2 regions of the Streptomyces sp. x-80 genome follow, and region 2 is predicted to be linked to the other one. Evidence: riboswitches for the same ligand, from Rfam matches in the RefSeq annotation. Region 2 holds a riboswitch; the other holds the start of a gene.
What was found. Region 2 has a riboswitch for S-adenosylmethionine ahead of thrC (threonine synthase). Riboswitches for the same ligand answer to the same signal wherever they lie in the genome.

Region 1: another riboswitch for S-adenosylmethionine. It lies ahead of ACLJWH_RS06875 (aminotransferase class V-fold PLP-dependent enzyme); the one in region 2 lies ahead of thrC (threonine synthase).

Annotation. Positions count from the first base shown of each region.
Region 1 is NZ_JAJPWM010000003.1:292,799-300,382, reverse strand. Features, by position in the region: gene ACLJWH_RS06895 (NYN domain-containing protein) at 1-137, opposite strand, end outside; gene ACLJWH_RS06890 (hypothetical protein) at 156-395, opposite strand; gene ACLJWH_RS06885 (rhomboid family intramembrane serine protease) at 721-1,401, shown strand; gene ACLJWH_RS06880 (Lrp/AsnC family transcriptional regulator) at 1,398-1,679, shown strand; gene ACLJWH_RS06875 (aminotransferase class V-fold PLP-dependent enzyme) at 1,718-3,145, opposite strand; SAM riboswitch class IV at 3,337-3,454, opposite strand; gene trpD (anthranilate phosphoribosyltransferase) at 3,552-4,616, opposite strand; gene ACLJWH_RS06865 (cytochrome b) at 4,762-6,399, opposite strand; gene ACLJWH_RS06860 (Rieske 2Fe-2S domain-containing protein) at 6,396-7,460, opposite strand; gene ACLJWH_RS06855 (c-type cytochrome) at 7,457-7,584, opposite strand, start outside.
Region 2 is NZ_JAJPWM010000005.1:147,184-154,767, forward strand. Features, by position in the region: gene groL (chaperonin GroEL) at 1-1,218, opposite strand, end outside; gene ACLJWH_RS11315 (cold-shock protein) at 1,568-1,771, opposite strand; gene ACLJWH_RS11320 (MoaD/ThiS family protein) at 2,185-2,463, opposite strand; gene thrC (threonine synthase) at 2,555-3,838, opposite strand; SAM riboswitch class I at 3,856-4,011, opposite strand; gene ACLJWH_RS11330 (glucosyl-3-phosphoglycerate synthase) at 4,183-5,169, shown strand; gene ACLJWH_RS11335 (trehalose-6-phosphate synthase) at 5,219-6,766, shown strand; gene ACLJWH_RS11340 (cytochrome c oxidase assembly protein) at 6,879-7,584, shown strand, end outside.

The DNA of each region.
Region 1 (7,584 bases), on a different contig from region 2:
CCGAACGCCTCCGCCGTGAGCGCCACGACGCGGCGCCGTACGCCCTCGGGCAGCGGACGGTCGAGCACCTCGTCGGCCGCACCCTCCGGTGCGTCGTCGTGCGCTGAGCCCGGCTCCCCCTCTGGACGCTCCTCCACGGCTGCATCGCTCCGATCTCAGGCGCTCGCGCCCGGCCGGTCCACCAGCTCGATCTGGTCGACCGCGTTGCACCAGCGGCAGCGCACGGACTCGATGCTCTCATCGAGGACCTCGCGCTCCTCCACCCTCGGCTCCCCGGCCAGATCCAGGTGGACGTACTCCACGACCTTGGACCGGCGGGTCACGTCGAAACGCGTGAGGTTGCCGCACAGGGTGCAGCGCCACCGCGTCTCGGCCGTCGGCAGGGGAAGCGCCATCGTGAAGTCCTCTTTCGTGCTCGTCGTGCTCGTGCCGTGCAGCTTCCCGCGGTGCACCGTCGGACTGCGGAAGTACGTCAAAATACTGCCTGTAACCCTACGGCCTCGCAGGGGCCGGTGCGGGCGCTCCCCGAGAGCCCGGACGCGGCGAGGCACTCTGTCCCGGTTGCCCCCGTTACGTCATGATCACTTCATGACGGCGCCGTCGCAATTCCCCGGTTCTCCCCGTCCCGCACGTCGTTCACGTCGTTCACGTGGTTCACGTTCTCCCCGCTTCACCCGGCCGGCCCAGCCCGCCCGGTCCCTGCGCGCCGTGTTCTCCCGGGTGACGGCCGTGCTGATCGCCCTGAACTGCGCGGTCTTCGCGCTCGGCCCCGCCTCCGGCCTGAACCGGGTGTACGGCACCGGCAACGCGCTGCTCCGGGCCCAGGCTGCCTACTTCGCGCAGTGGGGGGTGATCCCGGCCGACCTGTGGAGCGGTTCGGTCCGGGCCCTGGTCACGCCGCTCACCGCCCTGTTCGTCCACGGCGGCTGGCTGCATCTGCTCGGCAACATGCTCTTTCTGTACGTCTTCGGCGGGATGGCCGAGGCCCGGATGGGCCGGCTGCCGTTCGCCGTCTTCTACCTCTCGACCGGCTATCTGGCGCTGCTCGGCTACGCGGCCGCGCACGCCGCGTCCGGCCAGACCCTGGTGGGGGCCTCCGGCGCGATCTCCGGCGTCCTGGGCGCCTTCCTCCACCTCTTCCCCAGGGCCCGGGTCACCAGCGTCTTCCCGTTCCTCTTCTTCCTGCCGCTGCGCTTCCCCGCCTGGGCCGTGCTGCTCTTCTGGTTCTTCCTCCAGTGGCGGTCGGCGCAGGACGGCCCCAGCGGTCCGGGCGTCGCCTACCTCGCCCATGTGGTGGGCTTCGCGCTCGGCTTCCTCTACGCGTGGCTCCGCTACCGGAGGGATAGTGTGGTGGCCACCAGGAGCAACGCACCGGCGACCGAGGGAGAGAGCCAGCCGTGATCACGTCGATCGTGCTCATCAAGACCAGCGTGGACCAGATCCCGGAGATCGCCGAGAAGATCGCCGCGCTGGAGGGGGTCAGCGAGGTCTACTCCGTCACCGGCGCGCACGACCTGATCGCGATGGTCCGGGTCGCCGCGCACGACGACCTCGCCGACGTCATCCCCGGCCGGATCAGCAAGGTGCCGGGCGTCGCCTCCACCGAGACGCACATCGCCTTCCGCACCTACTCGCAGCACGACCTGGAGGCGGCCTTCGCCATCGGCCTGGACGCGTAGGCCGGTCGCGGCCGGCGACGCGGACCGCCCGGCCGCCCTCAGGCGGCGGGGTCCGGCACGCAACGGCCGCCCTCGGTGCGGTAGTTCCAGCGCGCACCGTCCGCCACCAGCTCCCGGACCGCCCGCACGAACCGCTCGATGTGCTCATCGGGGGTGCCGGCGCCGAAGCTGACCCGGATGGCGTTGAGCGACTTCTCGCCCGGCGCCGCCTCGGGGGCGCCGCACTCCCCCGGCTCGTCGGACTCGCTGCCGAGCAGGGTCCGTACGAGCGGGTGCGCGCAGAACAGGCCGTCGCGGACCCCGATGCCGTACTCCGCCGACAGCGCCGCCGCGAAGTGCGAGCTGTTCCAGCCCTCGACCACGAACGAGAGGACGCCGACCCGCGGGGCGTCGTCGCCGAACAGCGAGAGCACCCGCACCTCGGGGACCGTGGCCAGGCCCTCCCGGACCCGGGCGATCAGCCGCTGCTCGCGCGCCACCAGCTCGTCGAAGCCGGCCTCGGTCAGCGCCTGGCAGGCGGCGGCGATGGAGTAGGCGCCGATGACGTTCGGCGAACCGGCCTCGTGCCGGGCCGCGGTGGTGTGCCAGTCGACGTCCACCCCGCCGTCCGTACGCCGCGCGACCGTACGGCTGGCCCCGCCGCCCGCGAGGTACGGCTCGGCGCCCTGCAACCAGTCCGCGCGGCCGGCCAGCACCCCGGCACCGAACGGGGCGTACAGCTTGTGCCCGGAGAAGGCCACCCAGTCCACGTCCAGCGCGCCGATGTCGATGGGGTGGTGCGGTGCGAGCTGTGCCGCGTCCAGCACGATCCGCGCGCCGTGCGCATGCGCCACGGCCGCCAGCTCCCGTACCGGCCACAGCTCACCGGTCACGTTCGACGCACCGGTCACGCACACCAGCGCCGGGCCGGCGGAGGGCTCGCGGCCGGCCAGTGCCGCCGCCAGGATGTCGACCGCCTGCCGCGGGGTGCGCGGCGCGTCCAGGTACGTCACCACGGTGTCCGCGCGCCGCTCCCACGGCAGCAGCGACGCATGGTGCTCGGTCTCGAAGACGAACACCTGGGTGTCCTGCGGGAGCGCGGCCGCCAGCAGGTTCAGCGAGTCGGTCGTGGAACGGGTGAAGACCACCTGGTCGCCCGCGTCGCCGTCCGGGCGGCAGCCCAGGAAGTCGGCGATCGTCCGGCGGCTGTTCTCGAACAGGTCCGTGGACAGCTGCGAGAGGTATCCGGCACCGCGGTGCACGCTGCCGTAGTACGGCGCGTAGGCCGCCACGTCGTCCCAGACCCGCTGGAGTGCCGGGGCGCTGGCGGCGTAGTCCAGCGCGGCGTAGTCGGCCTCGCCACCGGTCACCAGCGGGACACGGACGTCCCGTCCCAGAACGGGCAGCGGGGCACAGCCGGAACGGTCGGCGGAACCGGCGCGGTCGGCAGAGTCCGCGGAAACGGCGGAAACGACGGAAACAGGCATGGCGAACTCCCGTGAGAGAAAAGCGAATTCGCTGCGCGCACCGGCGCGAAAAGGCGCGGGCGCAGCGTGCTGAAGAAAGAGAGAAGACGCGCGGAAAAGCGCGGAACAACGCGGAGAAAGGGGCCTTCGGCCCTATCGCATTCGCTTCATCACGGAAGGTGCTCCCTCGGGGACCAGGATCCCTGGCGAGGGATCCGCGCTTGCCGCAGACCTCGTTGCCTGCGACCTGGTCATCACCCGGGGCACCCCGCCACGGAAGGAGGGTTGCCGGACAGCGGGCCGGGGCCTGCATCGCTGTCACTCGTGACCTGGGCAGAATCATGCCACACGAACAAAAAGGCGCAAGGCCCGGTCCGTCATGCGGACCGGGCCTTGCGCCACCTCCCGTGCCCGGGAGCGGCCGCGCTCAGGCGTTGCTGGCCGCCACCCAGCGCGCCAACGCCGCTTTGGCCGCCCCGGAGTCGATCGACTCGGCGGCCTGCTCGATACCCGCCCGGATCTGCTCCGCCAACGGGGCGTCGGTCGGCCGGAGCGCCACCAGCGCCGCCGCGGAGTTCAGCAGCACGGCGTCCCGCACCGGACCCTTCTCCCCGTCCAGCAGCCGGCGCGCCACCTCCGCGTTGTACGCCGCGTCCGCGCCGCGCAGCGCCGCCACCGGGACCAGCGGGATGCCGACGTCTCGCGGGTCGAAGGGCTCCTCGCGCACGGCGCCGTCGCGCACCGTCCACACCCGGGAGGTCGCGGTCGTGGTCAGCTCGTCCAGCCCGTCGTCGCCGCGGAACACCAGCGCCGACGAGCCGCGCTCGGCGAGCACCCCGGCGAGGATCGGCGCCATTCGGGCGTCGGCGACACCGGTCGCCTGGGCACGGACCCGCGCCGGGTTGGTCAGCGGGCCGAGCACGTTGAACGTGGTGCGGACGCCCAGCTCACGGCGGGCGGGGGCGACATATCGCAGCGAGGGATGGAACTTCACCGCGAAGCAGAAGGTGATGCCCGCCTCCTGCGCGACCTCGGTGACCCGCTGCGGTGTCAGATCGAGATTGACGCCGAGCTGCTCCAGCACATCGGAGGCGCCGCTCGCCGATGACGCCGCGCGGTTGCCGTGCTTGACGACCTTCGCGCCGGTGCCGGCCACCACGATCGAGGACATCGTGGAGATGTTGACGGTCTTGGCGCCGTCGCCGCCGGTGCCGACGATGTCCACGCTGGGCCCCGGCACCTCGATCAGCCGGGCGTGCGCGTACATCGTCCGGACCATTCCGGAGATCTCCGCGACGGTCTCGCCCTTGGCCCGCAGCGCCACCGCGAAACCGGCGATCTGCGCGTCGCTGGCCTCGCCCCGCATGATCTTGTCCATCGCCCACGCGGTGTCGGCGGCGGCGAGGTCACGGCCGTCCAGCAGGGCGTTCAGGATGCCCGGCCAGGTGTGGGCCGCCACGCTGTCGCCGCCAACCGGGGTCACAACGTTCATGGTCCACGCTCCTGGTTTCGTCTCCTGCTTGTGCGGCCAACCCTATCGACCCCCGGGCATGCCGGAAGGCCCCGTCCGGATGAGGCAGGACGGGGCCTTCTGGGTGGCGTACTCACAACCGCGCCCTTATAGGACGCTGCGGGGATCAGTGGTGGCCGTGGCCGCTGGTGATCTCCTTGTACTCCTCCGCCGTGGGCTTCGGAATGACATTGTTCTCGCCGTAGTAGCCCTGCGAGAGCTTGGCACGCAGCTTCTGCGAACGCGGCACCTTGCGCTCGACCCCGTTCTCGTCGACCACGGGGCCGATCTCCATGGGCTCGGGCTGGTGGTGCTGGGTGAGCGTGTGCAGCTGCTCCTGGGTGAGCGGCTCGTGGATCTCGACGAACTCACCGTGCGGCAGGCGCTTGATGATGCCGGACTCGCGCCCGTGCAGCACCTTGTCCTTGTCACGCCGCTGGAGACCCAGGCAGATCCGCTTGGTGGCGATGAAGGCGAGCACCGGCCCGACGAAGAACGCGATCCGGACGAACCAGCTGATCACGTTGATCGACAGGTGGAAGTGCGTGGCCCACAGGTCGTTGCCGCCACCGATGAGCATCACGAAGTACGCGGTCAGCCAGGCCACACCGAAGCCGGTGCGGGTCGGGGCGTTGCGCGGACGGTCCAGGAGGTGGTGCTCGCGCTTGTCACCGGTGATCCAGGACTCGACGAACGGGTAGACCGCGATCGCGACCAGGACCAGCGGGAAGATCACGATCGGGATCAGCACACCGAAGTTGATGGTGTGACCCCAGATGTCCCACTCCCAGCCGGGCATCACGCGCACCAGGCCCTCGGCGAAGCCCATGTACCAGTCGGGCTGGGCGCCGGTGGACACCTGGTCCGGACGGTACGGACCGATCGCCCACACCGGGTTGATGGTGGCCACCGCCGCGATCACCGCGATGAAGCCGAAGACCAGGAAGAAGAAGCCTCCGGCCTTCGCCATGTAGACCGGCAGCAGCGGCATGCCGACGACGTTGTTGTTGGTCTTGCCGGCACCCGGGAACTGCGTGTGCTTGTGGTAGAAGACCAGGATCAGGTGCGCCACCAGCAGACCGAGCATGATGCCCGGCAGCAGCAGCACGTGCACCGTGAAGAACCGCGGGATGATGTCGTGCCCCGGGAACTCGCCGCCGAAGATGAACATCTGGAGGTACGACCCGACCAGCGGGATCGCCAGGATGACACCCTCGATGAAGCGGACGCCGGTGCCCGAGAGCAGGTCGTCCGGGAGCGAGTAGCCGGTGAAGCCGGTGAACATGCCCAGCACGAACAGCAGGAAGCCGAACAGCCAGTTGACCTCGCGCGGCTTGCGGAAGGCGCCGGTGAAGAACACCCGCATCATGTGGACCATCATGCCGGCCAGGAAGACCAGGGCGGCCCAGTGGTGGATCTGCCGGATGAGCAGACCGCCACGGACGTCGAAGCTGATGTTCAGCGTCGACTCGAACGCCTGCGTCATCCGGACGCCGTGCATGGGCACGTACGAGCCGTGGTAGACGACCTCGGCCATGCTCGGGTGGAAGAACAGCGTCAGGTAGACGCCGGTCAGGATGATGATGATGAAGCTGTAGAGGCAGATCTCGCCCAGCATGAAGGACCAGTGGTCCGGGAAGATCTTGCGCATGTTGGCCTTGGCCAGGCTGTAGATGCCCAGCCGGCCGTCCGCCCAGTCCGCGACCCGTTCGCCGGCGGGCGCTTTGCCGCGGCGCGTGGTGGTCGCGCTCGTCTCGTTACTCATCCGCGCTCCCAGAAGCTCGGGCCGACGGGCTCCGCGAAGTCGCTTACGGCTTCGAGGTAGCCGTCCTTCACCGTGATGTGCAGCTGCGGCAGCGCGTGTCCGGCCGGGCCGAAGATCACTCGGGCACCGTCAGCAAGGTCGAAGGTCGACTGGTGGCACGGGCAGAGCACATGGTGCGTCTGCTGCTCGTAGAGGCTGATCGGGCAACCCACGTGGGTGCAGATCTTCGAGTAGGCGACGATGCCCTCGTGCGACCATGCGAGTTCCTGCTTGTCCTTGATGTTCTGCGGCTGAATCCGCACGAGCATCAGGGCGTCCTTGGCGATCCGCTGGTTGAAATCCTCGTCGCTCTCCTCCAGGCCCTCGGGCTTGGCGAACGTCAGGGAGCCGACCGCGATGTCCTCGGGACGCAGCGGGAGGTTGGTGGACTGGTTGACCAGGCGGATGCCCTTCTTCCAGCCCGAGCCGCGCAGCTTCTTCTCGGGCAGCGGCCCGAGGTCGCGCAGCAGGACGACGCCGGAGAGCGGCACCAGGGCCAGCGCACCGAACATCGTGTTGCGGATCAGCTTGCGCCGGGCGAAGCCGGACTCCTTCGCGCCCTGCGCGAAGTCCTCCAGAACCTTGGCCTTGACCTCCGGCGCGGCCTCGATCGGGTGCCGCTCGTCGGCGACCTCCTCGTCCGACATCAGCGTGCGGGCCCAGTGGACCGCGCCGGCGCCGATGCAGAAGAGCGCCACACCGAGCGTCAGGCCGAGCGAGAAGTTCAGCGCGCTGACGTGACCGAACGGCCAGATGTAGACGATCTTGTCGATCGGGAAGATCACATACGCGGCGATGAAGCCGACCGTCGCGAGCATGGACAGCAGGAAGAGGAAGGCCACGGTGCGCTCGGAGCGCCGGGCGGCCTTCTCTTCGATGTCCTGGACGCGGTGCTCGTGGGCCGGCAGCCCCGGATCGGCGAACGGATCGTCCGCCACCTGCACCGCGCCGGCGTGAGCCGTCTCCCGCTCACTGGGAAGGGTTTCTTCTGGCACGTCTTCGTGTCGTCCAGTCTCACTCATGACTTCTTGGCCTTCGTAGTCCGGGCGGCGACCCAGATGGCGACCGCGACCAGCCCGCCCATACCGGCGATCCAGCCGAAGAGGCCCTCACTGACCGGGCCCAGACCGCCGAGGCTCAGGCCAC
Region 2 (7,584 bases):
TTCGACGGCCGCCTTCGCGTTGCGAACGGCGTCCTCGATGCGGTGCTTGCGCTCCTTGAGCTCGACCTCGGTGGCGGCACCGGCCTTGATGACGGCCACGCCGCCGGCCAGCTTCGCCAGACGCTCCTGGAGCTTCTCGCGGTCGTAGTCCGAGTCGGAGTTCTCGATCTCGGCGCGGATCTGGTTGACGCGGCCCTGAACCTGCTCGCTGTCGCCCGCACCGTCGACGATGGTGGTCTCGTCCTTGGTGATGACGACCTTGCGGGCGCGGCCCAGCAGGTCGAGACCGGCGTTCTCCAGCTTGAGGCCGACCTCCTCGGAGATGACGGTGCCACCGGTGAGGATGGCGATGTCGCCGAGCATGGCCTTGCGGCGGTCACCGAAGCCCGGGGCCTTGACGGCGACGGACTTGAAGGTGCCACGGATCTTGTTGACGACCAGGGTCGACAGGGCCTCGCCCTCAACGTCCTCGGCGATGATCAGCAGCGGCTTGCCCGACTGCATGACCTTCTCCAGCAGCGGAAGGAGGTCCTTCACGTTGCTGATCTTGGAGTTGACGATCAGGATGTACGGGTCGTCGAGCGACGCCTCCATACGCTCCATGTCGGTGGCGAAGTACGCCGAGATGTAGCCCTTGTCGAAGCGCATACCCTCGGTGAGCTCCAGCTCCAGACCGAAGGTCTGGGACTCCTCGACGGTGATGACGCCTTCCTTGCCGACCTTGTCCATCGCCTCGGCGATGAGCTCGCCGATCTGCGTGTCGGCGGCGGAGATGGAGGCGGTGGAGGCGATCTGCTCCTTGGTCTCCACGTCCTTGGCCTGGTCCAGCAGAGCGGCGGAGACGGCCTCGACGGCCTTCTCGATACCGCGCTTGAGGGCCATCGGGTTGGCGCCGGCGGCTACGTTGCGCAGACCCTCGCGGACCAGCGCCTGCGCCAGGACGGTCGCGGTCGTCGTGCCGTCACCGGCGACGTCGTCCGTCTTCTTGGCGACCTCCTTGACCAGCTCGGCGCCGATCTTCTCGTACGGGTCCTCAAGCTCGATCTCCTTGGCGATGGAAACACCATCGTTGGTGATCGTGGGGGCGCCCCACTTCTTCTCGAGGACGACGTTGCGGCCCTTGGGGCCGAGGGTCACCTTGACGGCGTCGGCGAGCTGGTTCATCCCGCGCTCGAGACCGCGCCGTGCCTCCTCGTCGAACGCGATGATCTTGGCCATGTGAAGTGGTCCTCCCGGACGTATGGGGTCTCCCCTGCTCGAACGCAGTTGAGAGCTTGGGGAAGGATTGCTTGCTCCGGACCGCGCCTGGCGCCCGCGACGGACGGCCTGCGTGCCCTGTGGTTCCTTAGTCCCACCGGCCCGCGGACCTCACCAACCCGGTCCTTGATTGTCACTCTCACCCGGAGAGTGCTAACGCAATGATTAGCACTCGACCATGGAGAGTGCAAGCGGCCGAGGGGGAAGCCACTCCGGAAGCGCCGTCGGCACACGACAGGAGGCCCGTACCCCCCGGCGGGGGTACGGGCCTCCTCTTTACGCGGTTGTGACGCGGCAGTCGGTCGGCGCCCTAGCCGGCCATCCGGACCATGTCCGCCTGCGGTCCCTTCTGGCCCTGCGAGATCTCGAACTCGACCCGCTGACCCTCCTCAAGGGTGCGGTAGCCGTCCATTTGAATCGCGCTGTAGTGGACGAAAACATCCGCACCACCGTCGACCGCGATGAAGCCGTACCCCTTCTCCGCGTTGAACCACTTGACGGTGCCCTGAGCCATGCCTAACTCCCCTATTACTGGCCCTTGCGCAGGACCGCACTCCGCGGACCCGGGTCAGACCTCACCCCCCGAGAGGCCCGTGGGGTGTGCGCCGGAACGCGTCGACCGCCGCTGAATGTATCCGCACCACTGCCCAGAGCAACAGGTCAATCGGACGAGAATTCTGGCGCCGGAGAAACGGCGATATGCGGTGAACTCCCGATAGTCCCGGGCAATTCGGGCCGGGCATAGCGTGCCTATGCGACAAATACCGCACACACTTCGGGCACAACTCACCGCGGTCTCATATGCGTTCAGCACGCTTGCGGAGAGGGATCACCTGAATGGTATCGCCTTTCCGCACATGGAATTGCCCCGTCCGCTTTACGGCGGACGGGGCAATTCCAGTCAGGCAAGCGGAGAGATGGCTTGAATTAGCAGCCGCCGGCCACCGCGGGAATGATCGAGATGCCCGCACCGTCCGGCGTGGCCGTCGCCAGGCCCTGCTCGAAACGGACATCGTCGTCATTGACGTACACGTTCACGAAGCGGCGCAGCTTGCCCGCGTCGTCCAGCACCCGGGCGGCGATGCCCTGGTGGTTCTTCTCCAGGTCGGCGATCACCTCGGAGAGGGTCGCGCCCTCGGCCGGGACCTCGGCCTGGCCGCCGGTGTACGTACGGAGGATGGTGGGGATGCGGACCTTGACGCTCATGGGTTCTGCCTTCCAGCGACTTCGGGTGCGAGTTCGGGAGCTGCTGCGGAAGCTGTGCGCGGCCGCCGCCGCACACGCCGCGTACGACGGGTCAGCCGGCCAGACCGGCCGCGCGGAACGCTTCCAGGCTCGGGCGGATGGTGGCCGTGGGCCCGGTGGTGGGGGCCACGGCGTCCAGCGTCTTGAGGCCGTCACCGGTGTTCAGGACGACGGTGGTCAGCGCCGGGTCGAGCAGACCGTTCTCGATGAGCTTCTGGGTCACGCCGACGGTCACCCCGCCCGCGGTCTCCGCGAAGATCCCCTCGGTGCGGGCCAGCAGCTTGATCGCGGCCACGATCTGCGCGTCGTCGACGTCCTCCACCGCACCGCCGGTACGGCGCGCGATGTCGAGCACGTACGGTCCGTCGGCCGGGTTGCCGATGGCCAGCGATTTGGCGATGGTGTCCGGCTTCTGCGGCCGTACGACGTCGTGGCCCGCCTTGAAGGCCGTGGAGACGGGCGAGCAGCCCTCGGCCTGGGCGCCGAAGATCTTGTACGGCCGGTCCTCGACGAGGCCGAGCGCGATCAGCTCCTTGAGCCCCTTGTCGATCTTCGTGAGCTGGGAGCCGGAGGCGACCGGGATGACGATCTGGTCCGGCAGCCGCCAGCCCAGCTGCTCGCAGATCTCGTACGCCAGCGTCTTGGAGCCCTCACCGTAGTAGGGGCGCAGGTTGACGTTGACGAAGCCCCAGCCCTCGCCCAGCGGGTCGCCGATGAGCTCCGAGCAGAAGCGGTTGACGTCGTCGTAGGTGCCCTCGATGCCGACCAGTTCGCCGCCGTAGACCGCGGCCATGACGACCTTGCCGGCCTCCAGGTCGTGCGGGATGAAGACACAGGAGCGGAATCCGGCGCGGGCCGCCGCGGCGCCGACCGCGCCCGCGAGGTTGCCGGTGGAGGAGCAGGACAGGGTGGTGAAGCCGAAGGCGCGGGCGGCCTCGACGGCGATGGCGACGACCCGGTCCTTGAAGGAGTGCGTGGGGTTGCCGGAGTCGTCCTTGACGTACAGACCGCCGGTGACGCCCAGCTCGCGGGCGAGGTTGTCGGCCTTGACGAGCTTGGTCAGCCCCGGGTTGAGGCTGGGCTTGCCGGCGACGTCGGCGGGGACGGGCAGCAGGGGGGCGTAGCGCCAGATGTTGCCCGGACCGGACTCGATCCGCTTCCGTAGCCCGTCCGGGTCACCGGTCGGCAGGTCGTAGGCCACTTCGAGCGGCCCGAAACACTCCTGGCAGGCGAAGAGGGGGCCGAGGTCGAAGCGCTGTCCGCACTCGCGGCAGGAGAGCGCGACGGCGGGACCGAGAGTGACGGCGGGAGAGCTTTCGGTGACTTGCACAGCCATGGAGGCGAGGCCCTTTCTCCTCATCTTCCTCGCGGCGCATCTCGCCACGAGACGGATTTGGCACCTTCCCCGCCGGGAGCCTCGCGCGCTGTGATCATTGATCTTCGCGGAGACCGGCTGGAGGGTTGCCGGGGCTTCAACGGGCCGTATCCCTCTGCCCCTCTGGATGAGCGGTATGGCACTGGGTGAAACCCAGGCGTTTGTGTGCGGCGACCCCGGCATGCGGCGGTCCTCCGCGTTGTTCAAGACTGTAACCGAAGCCACTGATGGTTGAGATAGTCGTCCGAACCGCGAGATGGATCACACCGACCGCCCGCCCGGCGGCCACCGAGGGAGTCGTAGACGTGCTGGAAGAGGTGGAGCGCTGGCTCAGCAGCCGCTCCTGGTCCGCGGCCGACCGCCCGCTCGACCGGCTGCTGGAGGCCAAGCGGCAGACGGGCCGGACGGTCAGCGTGGTGCTGCCCGCCCTCGACGAGGAGGCGACGGTCGGCGCGATCGTCGCGGCGATCCGCGGTGAGCTGATGACCGACGCGGTCCCCCTGGTCGATGAGCTGGTGGTGCTGGACTCGGGCTCCGCCGACCGGACGGCCCAGGTGGCGGCGGCGGCCGGCGCGCGGGTCGTGCACCGGGACGCCGTGCTGCCGCGTATCCCGGCGCTGCCCGGCAAGGGCGAGGTGCTGTGGCGCTCGCTGCTGGTCACCCGGGGCGACATCATCTGCTTCGTCGACGCCGACCTGCGCGAGTTCTCGGCCACCTTCGTCTCCGGCATCGTCGGGCCGCTGCTGACCGAACCGGACATCCAGTTCGTGAAGGCGATGTACGACCGGCCGCTGGAGACGGGCCGCGGCGGCGCCGACGGCATCGCCGGGCCGGGCGGCGGCGCAGGTCAGGGCGGCCGGGTCACCGAGCTGGTCGCCCGCCCGCTGCTGAATCTGCACTGGCCGCGGCTGGCCGGTTTCGTCCAGCCGCTGGGCGGTGAGTACGCGGCCCGCCGCTCGCTGCTGGAGCGGCTGCCGTTCCCGGTCGGCTACGGCGTGGAGCTGGGCCTGCTGGTCGACGCGCTCCACACGGTCGGCCTCGACGCCCTCGCCCAGGTGGATGTGGGCGTGCGCAAACACCGCCACCAGGACGGGCAGGCGCTCGGCCGGATGGCCGCGGCCATCTACCGCACCGCCCAACTCCGGCTCACCCGCGGCCACTTGGTGCGCCCCCGGCTCACCCAGTTCGACCGCGGCGCGAGCGGTTTCGTCCCCCGGACGACGGATGTGGACACCGAGGAGCGCCCTCCGATGGCCGAAATACCGGAGTACGCGGAGCGACGCGCGGCCTGACCCGCGCTCCGTACGTTTGCGCGGATCCGTGCCGGGTTAGTGTCGCGGCATGGTCTCCGAGCGCAGTGGTGCCGAGGTTCTCGTCGCGTCCAACCGCGGTCCGGTCTCCTACACCCTGGCCGAGACCGGACCCCCCGGGCAGGCCGGTCAGGGAGCTGCCCGCGCGCTGACCGCCAAGCGCGGCGGCGGCGGGCTGGTCTCCGGTCTGTCGGCCATCGGGCCCGGTACGGACGCGGTGTGGGTGTGCGCCGCGCTCGGCGACGGCGACCGGGAGGCCGTCCGGCGGGCGGCGCACGGCGCCCCGGCCGGGGACGGCCCGGCGGCGGGTGAACTGGACCCGGCCGATACGGGCGGCCGGCGCGTACGGATGCTGGACATCCCCGCGGACATCCACGCCGCCGCCTACAACGGCATCGCCAACTCCGTGCTGTGGTTCGTCCACCACATGCTCTACCAGACACCGCTGGAGCCCGTCTTCGACACGGAGTTCCGGGCGCAGTGGGCGTCGTACGAGACCTACAACGCGGCCTTCGCGGACGCGCTCGCCGACGGGGCGGCGCCCGGCGCGGCCGTCCTCGTGCAGGACTACCACCTGGCGCTGGTGCCGGGGATGCTCCGCGAGCGCCGCCCCGACCTGCGGATCGCGCATTTCTCGCACACTCCGTGGGCGCCCGCGGAGTACTTCGCGATGCTGCCCGACGACATCCAGCGGCAGCTGGCACTGGGCATCCTGGGCGCGGACCGGGCGAACTTCCTGACCCGGCGGTGGGCCGCGAACTTCATGGCGTGCGCCGCGACCGCACTCGGCGCGGACTGCGCGCCCGCCCACCCCGGGGACGACGCCCCGGCTCTCGTCTCGTACCCCGCCGGGCGGCCGGCGCACACGACCCGGATCGGGGTGCACGGCCTGGGCGCCGACGCCGGTTTCCTGCGCGAGCGGGCGCACCGCCCCGACGTGGACGAGCGGCTGGCGGCGCTGCGCGCCCAGATCGGCGGGCCGGACCGCAGGACCATCGTCCGCGTCGACCGCACCGAGCTGTCCAAGAACATCGTGCGCGGGCTGCTCGCCTTCCGCCGGCTGCTCGCCGACCACCCCGAGTGGCGCGAACGGGTCGTACACCTCGCCTTCGCCTACCCCTCGCGCCAGGACCTGGCCGTCTACCGCGACTACACCGCCGAGGTCGAACGGGTCGCCGGGGACATCAACGCCGAGTACGGCACGCCCGGCTGGCAGCCGGTCGTGCTGCACGTCAAGGACGATTTCGCGCGCTCGCTGGCCGCCTACCGGCTCGCGGACGTGGCCCTGGTCAACCCGATCCGGGACGGGATGAACCTGGTCGCCAAGGAGATCCCGGTGGTCTCGGACGGCGGCTGCGCGCTGGTGCTGTCGCGGGAGGCGGGCGCCCACGAGGAACTGGGCGCGGACGCGCTGACGGTCAATCCGTACGACATCACCGGCACCGCGCGGGCGCTGCACGAGGCCCTGACGATGCCCCACGGCGAACGGGCCGCGCGCACCGAACGGCTGGCCGCGGCCGCCACCGCGCTGCCGCCCGACCGGTGGTTCCTGGACCAGCTGCGGGAGCTGACGGGCTGAGCGGCGGCTCCGGGCACCCGGGGCCGGGCGGTCCGTACGGGGCCGTCCGCGCGTTCGGGGTGCCCCGCGCGCGGCCCGCCGGGCGGCAGGTCTAGCGTGGTGGTCCGTGACAGTGACAACGCTTTCGGCCGGTTTGCCGGAGCTGACCGCGGGTCGGCTGGCAGGCAGCTGGCAGCTGGATCCGTACGCGCTCGTCCTGGTGCTGCTGCTGGGCGGCCTCTACGCCTGGGGCGTCGTGCGGCTGGCGCGCCGCGGTGAGCGGTGGCCGGTCGCCCGGACCGTGGCGTTCGCGGGCATCGGGCTCGGCGCGATCGTGGTGGCGACCATGTCCGGGCTGGCGGTCTACGACCACGAGCTGTTCTGGCCCGCCGCGGTGCAGAACATCGTCCTCGACCTGATCGCCCCGCTCGGCCTGGCGCTCGGCGACCCGCTGGCGCTGGCGCTGCGGGCGCTGGACGAGCGGACGCCGACCGCCCGGTGGCTGCGCGGCGCGCTCTCCGGCCGCGTCCTGCGACTGCTGACGTTCCCCCTGGTCAGTACCGTTCTGGTGCTCTCCTCCGAGCTGGCCATCTACTTCACGCCGTACTTCCCGACGGCGCTGCGGCACGGTCCGCTGCACGAGCTGATGTATCTGCAACTGCTGGTCGTCGGCTGCCTCTTCGTCCTGCCGATGCTCACCCGTGAGGCGCTGCTGCCCGCATGGTGCAGCCATCCGGTGCGGGCGCTCCTCGTGCTGGTCGACGGGCTGGTCGACGCGGTGCCCGGCATCGTGGTGATGACCAGCGGCACGCTGATCGCGGGCGGCTGGTACACCGCCC